4 regions of the Streptomyces sp. NPDC037100 genome follow, and region 3 is predicted to be linked to each of the others. Evidence: riboswitches for the same ligand, from Rfam matches in the RefSeq annotation. Region 3 holds a riboswitch; each other region holds the start of a gene.
What was found. Region 3 has a riboswitch for cyclic di-AMP ahead of ACZ7EG_RS14760 (transglycosylase family protein). Riboswitches for the same ligand answer to the same signal wherever they lie in the genome.
Positions count from the first base shown of each region.

Region 1 (3,735 bases), on a different contig from region 3:
CGCGTTTCGGGCACGTTAATCCAGTCGTGATCCACCGGTCGGCGTGTCCCCGTCCCGCATGCCGATCAGCGCCCGCAGACCGTCCCGGAGGGCCTCGACCGGCGCCGGCCCGAAGAGGGACTGCTGGGCGATGAACCCGAGCACCGCGGCATCATCGTGCGGGCCACGTGGTCCGGCGCCACGTCCGCCCGGCATCATCCCGGCCTCCTGGTAGTCCTCGACGATCCTCCCCAGGCCGCGCGGACCGAGCCGTAGCCGTCCGCGAGCAGGAGTGCCGGCTCCTCGTTGCGCAGGGTCTCCGTCCACACCTGGACGACGAGCCGCGGGAAGGCGGGCCGGCCGTCGACGACCAGGGACTCACGGGCGGCGAGCGTCCTGCCGAGAACGGAGGCGATGAGTTCGTCGGACCTGCGCGTGATGCGGAAGGTCGTGGACAAGGTCACCGAGGTCTTCCGTCTGCACGGGCACGGGCCTAGTGGCCGGCCCTCCAGTGCTCCGCCGCGATGCCCCTGCCCGAGCCGATCCGCGGTCAGGCGAGCGATCTGGCCATCCAGGCGGATGAGTTGGCCCGCGTCCGGAGCCGGATGGAGGAGATGCTCGCCCTGAACACGGGCCGCACCCGGGAGCAGGTGAGCGCGGACATCGAGCGGGACAAGTCCTCACCGCGCAGGAGGCGGCGGAGTACGGCCTGGTGGACGGGATCATCCCCGGCCGCAAGGCCACCCTCGCCCCGCCGACCGGGCAGTGAGGCCCCGGTGCTCCCGCCCGAACTGCCGTCGCTTCCCGCCCTGACCCGCGCCGAGGCGGAACTGATCGACCGTTACCTCGACGTCGTCGACCTGCTCGGCCGCATCAACCCGGCCCGCGACGGCGACACCTACCGCGGGCTGCGCGCCGCCCAGGCCCTCGTCGGCAAGGTGACCGCGCTGCGTGATGCTCTGGCCCTGATGCACCAGCGGGGCGAGACGGAACTGCACGCCGACACCCTGGTCCGGGCGCTGCGCGTGCTGGACGGTGAGCGGCGCACGGCCCGGCTCACCCTGCCCCCGGAGTCCGTCAGTTGACGCGAAGCCGTCGGTCCGGATGCCCGACGACGGCGGAGCGTTCGGAGCTGAGTTGAAACGGACCAAAAGACGTACCCCTGTTCGGAGTAGGCGGAGGACCGATTTTCGGGCCCTCCCGGTTGCGCAACACGCGTAGCCCGGGGACGGACTGGGGTATTCCGCCGCTGGTCCGACGGTCCGCGAACCCGTGGACAGTGGCGCGAACGCACACGTGTCCACCCGAACGGGTGAGTGGTGAGTAACAACACAAATCCCCGGTTCCGTTGGGAAATCCGGACAGGCATGCGCCAAGATCCCTGTCTGACGACAAGCCCCCGCCGCTGTGGCGGGGCGATCCGGGCGGACGCCGAGTCCTGCCGCCGCCCGGATGACCGGTCGACAGGAGTGGATCGGCAGGAGTGGAGGACCCAAGCACGACGGGTCGCCGGAACGGTCACGCCATGACCGGACCCGAGCAGCCCTTGGGGTGAAGCCGCGTCAGCGGCCGGGCAACTTTGTCAGCCCGAATCCGACAGGTCATCCTTCACAGGCGGCTGACGAAGGGTTGCGCATGACTGCGCTCAATCGTGTCCCGTCGCTCATGGCCCGAGCCGGTACGGCCTCGGCGCTCACCATCGCCGCGGTGGGCGGCTCGATCGTGGCGCCCGGCTTCACCTCCGAGGCCGCGGCAGCCACACCGGCGACCAAGGCACTCCAGATCGCGGCATCCAAGAAGGGTTCGCCCTACAAGTACGGGGCGATAGGGCCGCACCGGTTCGACTGCTCCGGGCTCACGCTCTACTCGTTCAAGAAGGCCGGCAAGAAGCTCCCCCGCACGGCTGCCCAGCAGTACAACAAGACGCGCCACATCTCCGCCAAGAACCGCAAGGCGGGAGACCTGGTGTTCTTCCACTCGGGCAGCAACGTGTACCACGTCGGTATCTACGCGGGTAAGAACAAGCTCTGGCACTCCCCGAAGAGCGGGGACGTGGTGCGACTGCAGAAGATCTGGACCAAGAGCGTCTGGTACGGGCGCGTGAAGTGATCCGCCCGGCGTGCGGCGGCGTCCTTGACGCGCCGCCGCACGCCGGAGCGTGACACGGCCGTAAGTGGATACCCGTGACGTCATGGCCGAGCACCGTCCCTGCACCGCGCGCAACGAGACTCCGCTGCAACGCGCCGACCGCAACTTCGTCGAGCTGCTCCAGGAACTCCGCGTCACCCAGACGGGTGTGCAGATCCTCTTCGCCTTCCTGCTGTCGCTGGCCTTCACCTCGCGCTTCGGGGACCTGGACACGGTTCAGCGCGTCACCTACGTCATCACGCTGCTGCTGGCGGTCCTGGCCGCCGCGCTCTTCACCGCGCCGGCCGCGCTGCACCGCTCCCTCTTCCAGCAGGGCGCCAAGCCCCGCATAGTGCAGGTCTCCTCGCGTCTGGCCACGACCGGTCTGAGCGTGCTGGTGTTCGCGTTCAGCGGTTCGGTGCTGCTGGTGGTCGACGTGACCACGGGCCGGGCCGGTGGCATCGCCGCGGGCGTCGCGACCTTCCTGGTCTGCGTCGGGCTGTGGGGGATACTCCCCCGGCTGGTGCGACGGGCGGGGCTGCACGTGGAACGGGACGGAGCCGGGGAGACCACCGAGGAGGAGCCGGAGGGGGCCGAGATCCGGATCCCGGCACCGCTGCGGCGCACCGTCCGGCAGCCGTCAGAGCTGCGAGGGGCGGCAGCGCACCGGGAGGCGTCGGCGCGGCACCGGTGAGGGCCGCGGGCTCGGGCGGGTCGCACAGCGCGCAGCGGGCCGCGTAGAGCCGCGAGGGTGGCCCGGATGTGGGTCGCGCGGGCCGGGGTGCGTCGAGGCACCCGGTGGGGAGGGCCTTCAGGTCCTGCTGTGACCGGCTACGCCTCCTGCTGGCCCGCCGTCGTCACCGGGCGGACCGGGACGGCCCACGGGAGTTCGATCGAGATGGTCTTGCCGCCTTCGCGGGTGGGGCGGATACGGAGTCTGCCACCGCACTCGGCGGTCAGCCAGCGGATGATGACCAGGCCGCGGCCGTTGTCCTGCTGGACGGCTGCGGGCAGGCGTCTGGGGAAGCGCGGGTGACTGTCCGTGACACCGATGCGCAGCCGTTCGTCGCGATCCAGCTCGACCTCCACGGTGAAGGTGGGCGACTGACCGAAGGTGTGCTGGACGGCGTTGGTGGCGAGTTCCGAGATGATGAGCCGGACGGTGTCGGACACCTCCGTGTCCGTCGGCAGGCCCCACTCCGCCAGCGTGTTCACCACATAGGCACGCGCTGCGGAGACCGAGGCGGGATCGCTCGGCAGAGTGACGGATGCTTCCAGATGGTCTGCCATGGCGACGTCGTCCCTTTCCCACGGGACCGTAGCCCGACACGGAGCGGATGGTTCGAGTACGGTCCCGGACTGGTGCTTCGTCGTCAGACTGCCACCGAAACACCCGTGAAGGTCGGCGATCCACCAAGATATGCATATATCTGTCGCTCAAAGCGGTGAACTCTGCGACACGAAACCGTATTTGGGTGGCTCCGAAGGAGTAAGGAGGAGCCCATGCAGCACGGTCCCGCGGTGCGCCGCCGCAAACTGGGCGCCGAACTGCGCGCGCTGCGCTCCTCGGCGGGGCTCACGAGCGGTGAGGCGGCCCGGCTGGTGGGCTGGCACCAGTCCAAGGTCAGC
Region 1 covers NZ_JBVJSX010000012.1:139,896-143,630, forward strand. The annotation lists gene ACZ7EG_RS32530 (hypothetical protein) at 16-144, opposite strand; gene ACZ7EG_RS32535 (hypothetical protein) at 195-443, opposite strand; partial or broken gene ACZ7EG_RS32540 (ATP-dependent Clp protease proteolytic subunit) at 504-596, shown strand; gene ACZ7EG_RS32545 (hypothetical protein) at 756-1,064, shown strand; cyclic di-AMP (ydaO/yuaA leader) riboswitch at 1,431-1,611, shown strand; gene ACZ7EG_RS32550 (C40 family peptidase) at 1,615-2,088, shown strand; gene ACZ7EG_RS32555 (DUF6328 family protein) at 2,171-2,800, shown strand; gene ACZ7EG_RS32560 (ATP-binding protein) at 2,938-3,396, opposite strand; gene ACZ7EG_RS32565 (helix-turn-helix domain-containing protein) at 3,610-3,735, shown strand, end outside.
Region 1: it holds a riboswitch for cyclic di-AMP, as region 3 does, so the genes downstream of both, ACZ7EG_RS32550 (C40 family peptidase) here and ACZ7EG_RS14760 (transglycosylase family protein) in region 3, are expected to answer to the same signal.

Region 2 (3,735 bases), on a different contig from region 3:
GCCCTGGCCGGTCCACGGGGTGTACGGGTACGGCCATCAGCCGACGGCGTACCCCGCGTACAACCCGTACCGCACCTAGGCCCCACACCGGACCCCGGGTAAGCCCGCCCGCTCAGACCGACCCCCGTCGCCAGACACCGGCACCCTCAGACCGCCCCCCGCGAAGCCCGCCCCGCCTCAGGCCGAAGCCCGCGTCAGATGTTCCGTCTCGGCCTCCGAGAGGGTCAGCTCGCCGACGCCGACCAGTGCGGGCAGCTGCTCCACCGTCCGTGCGGAAGCGATCGGCGCCACGACGGTCGGCTGGGCGGCGAGCCAGGCGAGAGCCACCGTGGCCATGGGCACGTCGTGCGTCCCGGCGATCTCGTCGAGGGCGGCGAGCACCCGCTGGCCCCGCTCGGTCTCCAGGTGCGCGGCGGCACTGCCCGCCCGCGCGCTGTCGACCGTCGTGCCGGGCCGGTACTTGCCCGTGAGGAAGCCGGACGCGAGCGAGAAGTACGGCAAGGCGGCCAGGCCGGTCCGCTCGGCGAGATCCTGCAGCTCACCCTCGTAGGTGTCGCGGGAGACCAGGTTGTAGTGCGGCTGGAGGGCCACGTACCGGGCGAGCCCCTCACGCTCGGAGAACTCCAGGGACGCCCGCAGCCGCTCGGCGGAGATGTTGGAGGCGGCGATGTGCCGCACCTTCCCGGCCTTCACAAGACTGTCGAGCGCGCCGATGATCTCCTCGACGGGCACGTCGGGCTGGTCGAAGTGCGTGTAGTAGAGGTCGATGTAATCGGTGCCGAGGCGTTGCAGGGAGGCATCGGCGGCGGCCTTGACGGTGCCGGCGGACAGTCCGCGGAACTCGGGGTGCCGGCTGACCTTCGTGGCGACGACGACGTCCGCGCGGTTGCCGCGGGACTTCAGCCACTTGCCGAGCACCGTCTCGGACTCACCACCCTTGTTGCCCTCCACCCAGGCCGAGTAGGAGTCGGCGGTGTCGACGAAGTTGCCGCCGGCGGCGGTGTAGGCGTCGAGTACGGCGAACGACTGGTCCTCGTCGGCGGTCCAGCCGAAGACGTTGCCGCCGAGGGCGAGCGGGAAGACCTCGAGGTCGGAAGAGCCGAGCTTGCGCAGTGAAGTCATGCTGCACGTCAACCCCCCGAGGGGAACGCCTCATTCCGCGGCGTACGCAAAGGCCCTGTAAACACTCCCGCCCGGCGTGCGCCGCCGCACGCCACAACGTCCGGCAGCCCTGACGTCGGGGGGTCGTCAGGGCCGTCGGTGCTTCAACGGTACGTACCGCTTACGGGTTCAGTCCCTTGCCGCGCAGCCACGCCATCGGGTCGATGCCGCTCGCGGATCCGCCGGAGTGGACTTCGAGGTGCAGGTGCGCGCCGGTGACGTTGCCGGTGGCGCCCACGCGGCCGATCACGTCGCCGGTGCTGACCTTCTGGCCGACGCTGACGCCGATGGAGGACTGGTGCGCGTACCAGATCTCGGTGCCGTCATCGAGGGTGAGGACGGTCTTGTAGCCGTACGAGCCGTTCCAGCCCGCCTCGGTGATGGTGCCGCTGTGCACGGCCTTGATCGGCGTGCCCGTGGGGGCGGCGAAGTCCAGGCCCGTGTGGTAGCCGGAGGACCAGTAGGCGCCGGCCTGGCCGAAGCTGGAGGTGATGGTGTACGAGGAGGTCGGCAGCGTGAACTGCTTGGCCAGGGCGGCGAGACGCTCGGCCTCGGCCTTCTTCCTGGCCTCCTCCTCCGCCTTCCGCTTGGCCTCGGCGGCCTTGGCCTCGGCTTCCTTCTCCGCCTTGGCGACCGCTTCCGCGGCTGCCTTCTCGGCGGCGGCCGCGGCGTCCTGGGCGGCCTTGGTCTCGATCTGGTCCTGCTGGTGCTCGACCTGGGCCATGATCCGGGCGCGCAGCGCCTCGCCGGCGCCGGCTTCGGAGGTGCTCTCCTCGGTGGCCGCCGTGGCGGTGCCGAGGCTGCTGAGCGGGGTGGCGGAACCTTCGGGGGTGTCGTCGTCCGAGATGAGGGAACCCACCGAGGGCAGGTCCGGCACGGAGATGGACACCGGGGGCTTGCCGGTCTGGGCACTGGCCATGCCGCCGGCACCCACGGCGGCTATGACGCCGACGCCCAGGACGGTGGAGCTGCGGGCGAGGCCTCCGCCACGCTGCTTGGTGACGCGATGCCGGCCACGGACGGGACGGATGGACTCCTCGGTGGGGTTCCACTCCTGGAACGGGCCCTCGTCGGTGCGCTGACCGCCGTAGCCGAAGGTGTCGGTCTCGCGCTTCGGCGCGTACGGGGCCGTGGGGGCAGGCCGGTTGGACGCCACGTGGGCGTACTCCTTTCCTTCCTTCTCGCCTACCGGGTTAGCTGACGGGTTCGGAGCAGGAAGGTCTCCTACGCGCGTATACCCGCCGTGCTTCCACGGTGGTATCCGCCCGATTCACCCCAAGTGGTGGTTCCCCGGTTCCCTTTCAGGATTCGGCGCATGCGCACGGAGCCGCCTTCTGTGACGGCTGGGACGACCGCGCTGCGTTATCGAACGTTAATGGAGGCGCGAGGGGTATTCCAGCGATTCCACTTGATCATTAACCTTTTTCGCGCGGACTTTGCCGCCATGACCGGCTCAAATCGGGCGAGTTGACCGCTTCACAAGTGACCGACGAGTTTTGACGGTACGTCAGTTGTTATGCGGAACGGGGTGGTTCCCTCACCGACCGTAATGGCGTCACCGGGGAATGCACCAAGGGCCGGAATCCTTTTGGATTCCGGCCCTTGGCCTTCAGTAGCGGGGACAGGATTTGAACCTGCGACCTCTGGGTTATGAGCCCAGCGAGCTACCGAGCTGCTCCACCCCGCGTCGTTGTGACACCAGTGTACGCCATCCGCGGGACCACTCGCGCACACCCACTGATCGGGCCGCGCTCAGCCCGGCAGGTGACGGTTCGGGGCCTTGGCCCGCTCCTCGTGTTCCGGGAGGACGACGACCTCCACCCCCCGGGCCGCCAGGAGGCCGCTGCCGTCGGCGTCCTTCACGAAGGTGTCCGGCTCGCGCCAGGCCGTGACGACCCGTCGGACACCCGCGTCGAGGATCAGCCGGGCGCAGGGCGCGGGGCGGGAGGCGCGGCGAGCGCAGGGCTCCAGGCTGCTGTACACCGTCGCGCCGGGCAGGCGCGGGTCGGCCGGGTCGAGCTTCGCGAGGGCCGCCTCCTCGGCGTGCACCACCGGGTCGCCGCCCTCTCGGGAATGGCCACGGGCCAGTTCCGTACCGTCGGCGGCGACCACGACCGCGCCCACGCTGAACGCGGTGTCCGACGGCGGACAGCGCTCGGCCAGCTCACAGGCGCGGGCCAGCCAGTGATGGTCGGCGGCGGCGGGCAGGGAGCCGGCGCCCGGGGCGGTCGGTTCGTAGCGCATCAGGACGACGTCCTCGATCCGCCGCGACTCCAGCAGCCGGAGCCGGCCGCCCTGGTAGCCACCGGGGCCGAAGAGCCGGGGCGCCCGGGGGTCGCCCACGAAGAGCGGGGCGAGGACCAGCTGGAGTTCGTCGGCGAGGCCCTGGGTGAGGAGCTGGGTGTGGATCAGGCCCCCGCCCTCGACCATGAGCCGCCGTACGCCCCGGACGTCGTGCAGGTGCGTGAGCAGCCGCCGCCAGTCGAGGTCGGCGCCGAGCGGGACGACGTCGGTGGCGAGGCCGAGGGCACGGGCGCGTTCGGCACCCCGGTCGGTCGTGTAGAGAACCTTCTC
Region 2 covers NZ_JBVJSX010000003.1:21,426-25,160, forward strand. The annotation lists gene ACZ7EG_RS10100 (PrsW family intramembrane metalloprotease) at 1-79, shown strand, start outside; gene ACZ7EG_RS10105 (aldo/keto reductase) at 178-1,122, opposite strand; gene ACZ7EG_RS10110 (M23 family metallopeptidase) at 1,283-2,317, opposite strand; cyclic di-AMP (ydaO/yuaA leader) riboswitch at 2,329-2,485, opposite strand; tRNA gene ACZ7EG_RS10115 (tRNA-Met) at 2,775-2,848, opposite strand; gene ACZ7EG_RS10120 (dihydrofolate reductase family protein) at 2,914-3,735, opposite strand, start outside.
Region 2: it holds a riboswitch for cyclic di-AMP, as region 3 does, so the genes downstream of both, ACZ7EG_RS10110 (M23 family metallopeptidase) here and ACZ7EG_RS14760 (transglycosylase family protein) in region 3, are expected to answer to the same signal.

Region 3 (3,735 bases):
GGACCCTGAGCGATTCGCCGATCCGGACGTACTGGACCTCTCCCGCCGCGACAACCAGCACCTCGGATACGGCCACGGCATCCACTACTGCCTCGGCGCCCCGCTGGCCCGCCTGGAGGGGCAGACCGCGCTCGCCACCCTCCTCACCCGCCTCCCGGACCTCCGGCTCGCTGCCGATCCGGCCGAGCTGAGATGGCGCGGCGGCCTCATCATGCGCGGGCTGCGCACGCTGCCGGTGGAGTTCGCACCGGCAGCACCGGCCGAACGTGACGAAACATCAGACCTGTGATCTTCACGTGATCTGCGCGGCATGAACTTGTGACAAGTGATCGTCTGCCGATACGTTCACCCATCAACGCGGAGGGATTCACGCCGCGTCGATCACCGCTGTCGCGCGAAAGGTCTCCGTATGCTCTCCGGGAACGGTCGACACCGTCGCCCACGCCAGGCTCCGGCTCTCCTCGTCGCGGCCGGAGTGACCGGCTCCGCCATCGCGATCCCACTCCTCGGGGCCTCCGGTGCCAGTGCGGCCGACGGCACGACCTGGGACAAGGTCGCGGACTGCGAGACCGGCGGCGCCTGGAGCCAGAACAGCGGCAACGGTTACTACGGCGGCCTGCAGTTGTCCCAGGAGGACTGGGAGAACCACGGCGGCCTCGACTACGCCGCGAGCGCCGACCTGGCCAGCCGCTCACAGCAGATAGCCGTGGCCGAGAGAATCCTCGCCGACCAGGGAGTCGGCGCGTGGCGCACCTGTGGACTGCTCTCCGGCCTCGAGCAGGGCAAGGGGTCGGACTCGTCCGGTTCATCCGACTCGTCCGGTGAGGTCGACTCGCCCGGTCTGCTCGACTCGCTCGGTTCGTCCCCTTCGGGCAGTCCTTCCTCCTCTCCTTCGTCGTCACCTGACGCGTCATCGGCCTCGAAGGATGAAACCGCCAAGCCGGACAAGTCCACCGAAACCACCGGCTCGTCGCAGAAGCGGCAGTCCGACGGCTCCCCGTCGGCCACCTCCAAGGGCGACAAAGCCGACAGCGCCCGGCAGGGTGGCGACTCCTCGCGGCCGACCGACACCGGCTCCGGCCGTCATCGCGGCCCCAGCGCCGACGAAACCGGCGCGTCCGACGGCGATGGTGCGGGGAAGTCCACGGGGCGTCACTCCGCGCAGGCTGACGAGGGTTCCGGCGACGCGTCCGAGGGCGCCTACATCGTGGGCGTCGGCGACAGTCTCTGGTCCATCGCCGACGCCCTTCAGGTCAGCGGCGGATGGCACACGCTCTACGAGGGCAACGAGAACGAGGTCGGCGCCGACCCGGACCTCATCCACCCCGGTCAGGCGCTCGCGGTCGAGGGCGAAGCGGACGAGAAGTAGCCGTTCGGGCAGTGCGGAAACGGGGGGCGAAGTCCCCCCTAAACCGTGCGAGTTGACGTCATGTTTCGCGGCTAATGTCCCATTTGGGGCCCGTGAGAGATAGATCTCAGAAGCCCTGATCGTCTTTGAAATTCAGTGGATCGCGTGTCTACGGTCGTGATCGCTCGTCACCGCGAGCCCCGGCTGCCGCAACGCCGAATCCTGCCAGCGGCCGTACGGGAACAGTCGTCGCGTCAAGCGCCGTAGGCAGGAGCGGGGGACCCAAGGTAAGTGCCCGACCGGCCGGTTGCCGGAAGGGCTTGGGGTGAAGCCGCGTCCCGAGAGGGGCGCGGCCGGGCAACTCAACCGGCCCGAACCCGACAGCTCACCTCGCAGGCGTCGGTGAGGGGATCTCTCCATGCTGTTTTCCGGCAAGGGCACGCACCGCCGTCCGTCCAAGGCCACTCGTGCCATCGCCATCGCCGGTGTCACCGGTGCCGCCGTCGCCGCCCCGCTGATGGCGGCCGGCAACGCCTCCGCCGCCACCGCCTCCGAGTGGGACGCGGTCGCCCAGTGCGAGTCCGGCGGCAACTGGTCCATCAACACCGGCAACGGCTACTACGGCGGTCTGCAGTTCTCCGCCTCCACCTGGTCCGGCTACGGCGGCACCAAGTACGCCTCCACCGCCGACCAGGCGACCAAGGCCCAGCAGATCGAGATCGCCGAGAAGGTCCTGGCGAGCCAGGGCAAGGGTGCCTGGCCGGTCTGCGGCAAGGGCCTGTCGAGCGCCGGCTACACCGGCGGCGGCTCCTCGAGCGACTCCGGAAGCTCCTCGCAGAGCACCGAGACCCGTCAGACCGAGCAGCAGCCGGCCTCCCGCTCCGACGAGCGCCCGGCGGCCAAGAAGACCGTCACCACCCCGACCGGCAAGAAGGTCGAGAAGGGCGACGGCGAGTACAAGGTCGTCAAGGGTGACACCCTCGGCTCGATCGCCGCGGACGAGAAGGTCAAGGGCGGCTGGGAGAAGCTCTTCCAGCTGAACAAGGACATCATCGAGGACGCCAACCTCATCTACCCGGGCCAGCAGCTGCACCTGAAGTAAGCAGCGGCCCCGGCCGGACCCGTCCAGGGTCCACGGACTCCCCGCCCCGGTGCGTCATCCCCCGTACGCGCCGGGGCGGGGTTTTTTCGGCAACCGGCTTTGTTCCGTTCGGAAACAATTTACTCTCGGTTCTGTCCATGGGGTGGGCGACCCGGTGGCCGATCGCCCGGAGCCGGTTAGGCTCATGTCGCGAGCCACCGGGCCCGCACCTCGCCGGGTCCGCGCGACCCGCGTCACCGCGTCACATCAAGAAGGAGATGCTCGTGCCGTCCATCGACGTCGTCGTAGCCCGGGAAATCCTGGACTCCCGAGGCAACCCCACGGTCGAGGTCGAGGTCGGCCTCGACGACGGCAGCACGGGTCGTGCCGCCGTCCCGTCCGGCGCCTCCACGGGCGCCTTCGAGGCCATCGAGCTCCGCGACGGCGACTCGAACCGCTACCTCGGCAAGGGTGTGGAGAAAGCCGTTCTCGCGGTCATCGAGCAGATCGGCCCGGAGCTGGTCGGCTACGACGCCACCGAGCAGCGCCTGATCGACCAGGCGATGTTCGACCTGGACGCCACCGACAACAAGGGCTCCCTCGGCGCCAACGCCATCCTCGGCGTCTCCCTCGCCGTGGCCCACGCCGCCTCCGAGGCCAGCGACCTCCCCCTCTTCCGCTACCTGGGCGGCCCCAACGCGCACCTGCTGCCGGTGCCGATGATGAACATCCTGAACGGCGGTTCGCACGCCGACTCCAACGTGGACATCCAGGAGTTCATGATCGCCCCGATCGGCGCGGAGTCCTTCTCCGAGGCCCTGCGCTGGGGCGCCGAGGTCTACCACACCCTGAAGAAGGTCCTGAAGAGCAAGGGCCTGGCCACCGGCCTCGGCGACGAGGGCGGCTTCGCCCCGAACCTCGGCTCCAACCGCGAGGCCCTCGACCTCATCCTCGAGGCGATCAAGGAAGCCGGTTACACCCCCGGCGAGCAGATCGCCCTGGCGCTCGACGTCGCCGCCTCCGAGTTCTACAAGGACGGCGTCTACACCTTCGAGGGCAAGAACCGCTCGGCGGCCGAGATGACCGAGTACTACGCGGAGCTCGTCGACGCGTACCCGCTCGTCTCCATCGAGGACCCGCTGTTCGAGGACGACTGGGAGGGCTGGAAGACCATCACCGACAAGCTCGGTGACAAGGTCCAGCTCGTCGGCGACGACCTGTTCGTCACCAACCCCGAGCGCCTCGCCCGCGGCATCGAGGAGGGCGCGGCCAACGCGCTCCTGGTCAAGGTCAACCAGATCGGTTC
Region 3 covers NZ_JBVJSX010000004.1:120,784-124,518, reverse strand. The annotation lists gene ACZ7EG_RS14770 (cytochrome P450 family protein) at 1-289, shown strand, start outside; gene ACZ7EG_RS14765 (transglycosylase family protein) at 410-1,369, shown strand; cyclic di-AMP (ydaO/yuaA leader) riboswitch at 1,598-1,762, shown strand; gene ACZ7EG_RS14760 (transglycosylase family protein) at 1,767-2,450, shown strand; gene eno (phosphopyruvate hydratase) at 2,714-3,735, shown strand, end outside.

Region 4 (3,735 bases), on a different contig from region 3:
TCACCGTGCCGGACACGGCGGTGAGTTGCACCAGAGCCCGCTCGAAGCGCTCGGCCACCTCGTCCGGATCGGTGCCGGGCCGGATGATGTCGTTGCCCCCGGCGCAGAACGAGACGAGGTCCGGGGCCATGCCGACGGCCCGCGGAACCTGGTCCGCCACGATCTGGTCGAGGAGCTTTCCGCGTACGGCGAGATTGGTGTACTGGAAGTCGCCCTCGGGCCTGCGGTCGGCGAGCAGGACGGCGAACCGGTCGGCCCAGCCGACGAACGCCCCGTCGGGGCCGGGGTCGCCGACGCCCTCGGTGAAGCTGTCCCCCACCGCCACGTACGACCCGATCACTGCTTTGCTGTCACTCTTCGAATCGTCTGCCACAGCAGCTCATGATTCACCTTCGAATGTGACCTACGCGACCGTAGGAAAGGGTTGACGGTCGGTGAGATAAGCCACTCCTAAAGTGTTCGCCAAATCCGGAATACCCCGCTTGTCAGGGATGTTTCGGGGGGAGTCGCCAGACCCGGAATCCGTTGATCCGGAAATGGCTCCAGACGGTCCGGAAGGCGAAATGACCGCCGGTGTAGGGCTGCGGGTCGGTGTAGTCGAAGACGAGCCGCCCGTTGTTCCACCATCGGACCGTGGAGCCGTCGGACACGATCCGCACCCGGTGGGGCTCGCCCGGCACCAGCAGCGGCTCGGTGTAGTCGAAGACCAGGGGGCGGACGCCGGGTTCGCCGACGTAGCGGCGCAGCCGGGTCGTGGTGTTGTAGTTGGCGCCGTAGCCCGCGTAGTACGTCGTGAGGTGGTCGTACTCGTCGAGGGCTCCGCCGCGCGGTGTCGCGAAGAGGTCGTCCGGGGAGCGGACGTCGGTCGCGTTCCAGAAGTTGTTGAGGTCCGAGACCCGGTCGTTGACGCCGCCCTCGGAGACGGGGGTCGCGGTGTATTCGAGCATGTACGGCCCGTCCAGCCGCCGCCTGAACCACACGGTCGCGCCGCTCGGTACGTCGATCTCCAGCGTGCCGCGTGAGGCGGTGACGGTGCCGCCGTCCTGGAGTTCGGTCGCCCACTGCCCGAGGCCGTGGCAGAAGTCGTCCCGCGCGATGAGACGGCGGTGAGGGGACGCGGCGTGCGCGGTGGCCGTGGGGGCGAGAGCCGCCAGGGCGGCTCCGGCGGCCAGGGCTCCGAACGCTCTGCGGGTGGTCGGCATGGTGACACCACTCCTCGGGATCCGCCGGGAAGGCTCCGGAAAGCGCTTGCACTCCGGTCGTGATCACTCTGTCCCAACTGCCGCCGCATGTCGATCCCTTGGGGGGAGCGACGGCACGCGCACACACCGAAGGCCGGACCCGGGGATCGGGGGTCCGGCCTTCGGTCGCGTGTCAGGCAGGTGGTCGTGCGGTGGGTCAGCCGACGGAGACGCCGTGCGAGCGCAGGAAGGCGACCGGGTCCACGTCCGAGCCGTAGTCCGGCGTGGTGCGGATCTCGAAGTGCAGGTGCGGCCCGGTCACGTTGCCGGTCGCGCCCGACAGGCCGACCTGCTGCCCCGCGGTCACGGTCTGGCCGGCCGAGACGGAGAGCTGGGACAGGTGGGCGTACTGGGCGTAGTAGCCGTCGTCGAGCTTGATGACGACCTGGTTGCCGTACGCGCCACCCCAGCCGGCGGAGACGACCGTGCCCGCGCCGACGGCCTTGAGGGAGGTGCCGGTCGGGACGACGAAGTCGACACCGGTGTGGTAGCCGCTGGACCACATGCTGCCGGACATGTGGTACGGGGTGCCGACGGTGGCACCGGCCACCGGGAGGGTGAAGCCGCCGGCGTTGCTCTCGGCGGCGGCCGGCTTCGCGGCGGCCTCCGCCTTCGGGGCCGAATCGGCGGCGGACGGCTTCGGGGCCGAGGTCTTCGGCGTGGACGGGGCCGAGGCCTTCGGGGCGCTCGCCGCCTTCTTGCCGATCGACAGCTTCAGGCCCGGATGGATCAGCGACGGGTCGGAGCCGACGGCGTCACGGTTGTCCGCGTAGAGCTTCTTCCAGCCGCCGCTGACGTCCTGCTCGTCGGCGATCTTCGCTAGGTAGTCGCCGGCCTGCACGGTGTACGTGCGGACGCCGCTGGCCTTTTCGGCGGCCTTCTTCCCGGCGGCCGGAGCGGACTGGACGGCCTTTTCCGGAGCCGACTGCGGGGTGGCGGCGTGAGCGCCGGCGGCCCCCATGAGCGGCAGGGCGAGGGCGGCCCCACCGGTTCCGGCGACGGCGATGGAGCGGGTGAAACGCTGAGTCTTGGGGCGGCGGTGCTTACCCTTCGCGGGCATGGCGAATTCCTCTCCGTCGCCTGCGAGGTGAGCTGTCGGGTGCGGGCTGGAGATGCCCGGCCGCGCCGGGGCGCGGCTGAACCCCAAGCCGTTCCGGGAACCGGAACAGGCGTCTTACCTGTGGGTCCCCCGCTCCTGCCGTACGTCGGGTCAGTGTGTGCGGACTCCGGGCGGCGGCAGGATTAGGCGTCCGTCCGGATTGGTGTGGAACGTAAGCGACCACGACGCAATAGGACAAGCTTGCGGTTGCCCGTGACGGTGTTTTTCTTGATGCGTCGCCACATGTGCCGTCACCGAGCGTGGATTACCGATCTCCCGCTCTGCTCAATGGCCGTGAGAATTGCGGGGATTACGTGAACATGGCGACAGCGCATCGTCACGAATATGACGATGGTCACGCACCCCGACCTCATCTCCTTTGCGATCGGGGCACGTTATCCCTAAGCGGCTAAAATTCCCCATTCGGACAGAATGGCTACTTCCGCTTAAGACGGACGATGGCGGCATCCAGATCTCCGCGCAAACCGACCCGCAGTCCGTGATGAAGCAGTACGGCCCCTCGGTGAACTTCGCCCGTTTCGAGGCATTCATACGACTTCGTCGGGTCGAGGCCGCGTAGCCGCAGCGTCGGAACGGGCTCGCCGTAACGCTGCGCCTGGAGCCAGGCGAAGACGACGGTCTCCTCGCCGAGGACGTACTGCACGGCGCTCAGTCCGCCCTCCGGCGGCCGCAGCCGGTACTGGTCGCCGCGCTGCACCACGGTCCGGATCTCCTTGTAGAGCCCCACCCACCGCGCCGCCTCGGCCAGCTCCTCCGGCGTCCACTTCGTGAGGTCGCCGCCGACCCCGAGCACCCCGGCCATGGCGCTGACGAACCGGAACCGCAGCGAGCTGGCCCGGTGGTTGAGCATCGCGTTCGGGCTGTCGGTGACCCAGGCGGCCATGACCCGGGCCGGATGGATCTGACTGAAGCCGTGCTGGATGGCGAGCCGGTCGAGGGGGTCGGTGTTGTCGGAGGTCCACACCTGGTCCGTCCGGCTCAGCACACCGAGGTCGATCCGCCCGCCGCCGCCCGAGCAGGACTCGAAGGCCACCCCCGGGTGGGCGGCCCGCAGCCGGTCCAGCAGGGCGTACAGGCCGTGCACGTGGTCGACCCACAGCCGCTGCGGGTAGGCGTCGTCCGGCCAGCCGGCGTCGGTGAAGCAACGATTGAAGTCCCACTTCACGTAGTCGATCGGCGCACTGGAGAGGAGCCCGTCGAGCTGCTCCCACAGGTACTCACGGACGTCGTCGCGGGCGAGGTTGAGTACCAGCTGATTGCGGAACTCCGTCCGCTTTCGTCCCGGTTGGTACTGCACCCAGTCGGGGTGCGCGCGGTACAGGTCACTGTCCGGGTTGACCATCTCGGGCTCGACCCAGATCCCGAACTGCATAC
Region 4 covers NZ_JBVJSX010000005.1:290,304-294,038, reverse strand. The annotation lists gene ACZ7EG_RS18790 (SGNH/GDSL hydrolase family protein) at 1-340, opposite strand, end outside; gene ACZ7EG_RS18785 (DUF6250 domain-containing protein) at 486-1,202, opposite strand; gene ACZ7EG_RS18780 (M23 family metallopeptidase) at 1,399-2,301, opposite strand; cyclic di-AMP (ydaO/yuaA leader) riboswitch at 2,306-2,467, opposite strand; gene ACZ7EG_RS18775 (alpha-galactosidase) at 2,777-3,735, opposite strand, start outside.
Region 4: it holds a riboswitch for cyclic di-AMP, as region 3 does, so the genes downstream of both, ACZ7EG_RS18780 (M23 family metallopeptidase) here and ACZ7EG_RS14760 (transglycosylase family protein) in region 3, are expected to answer to the same signal.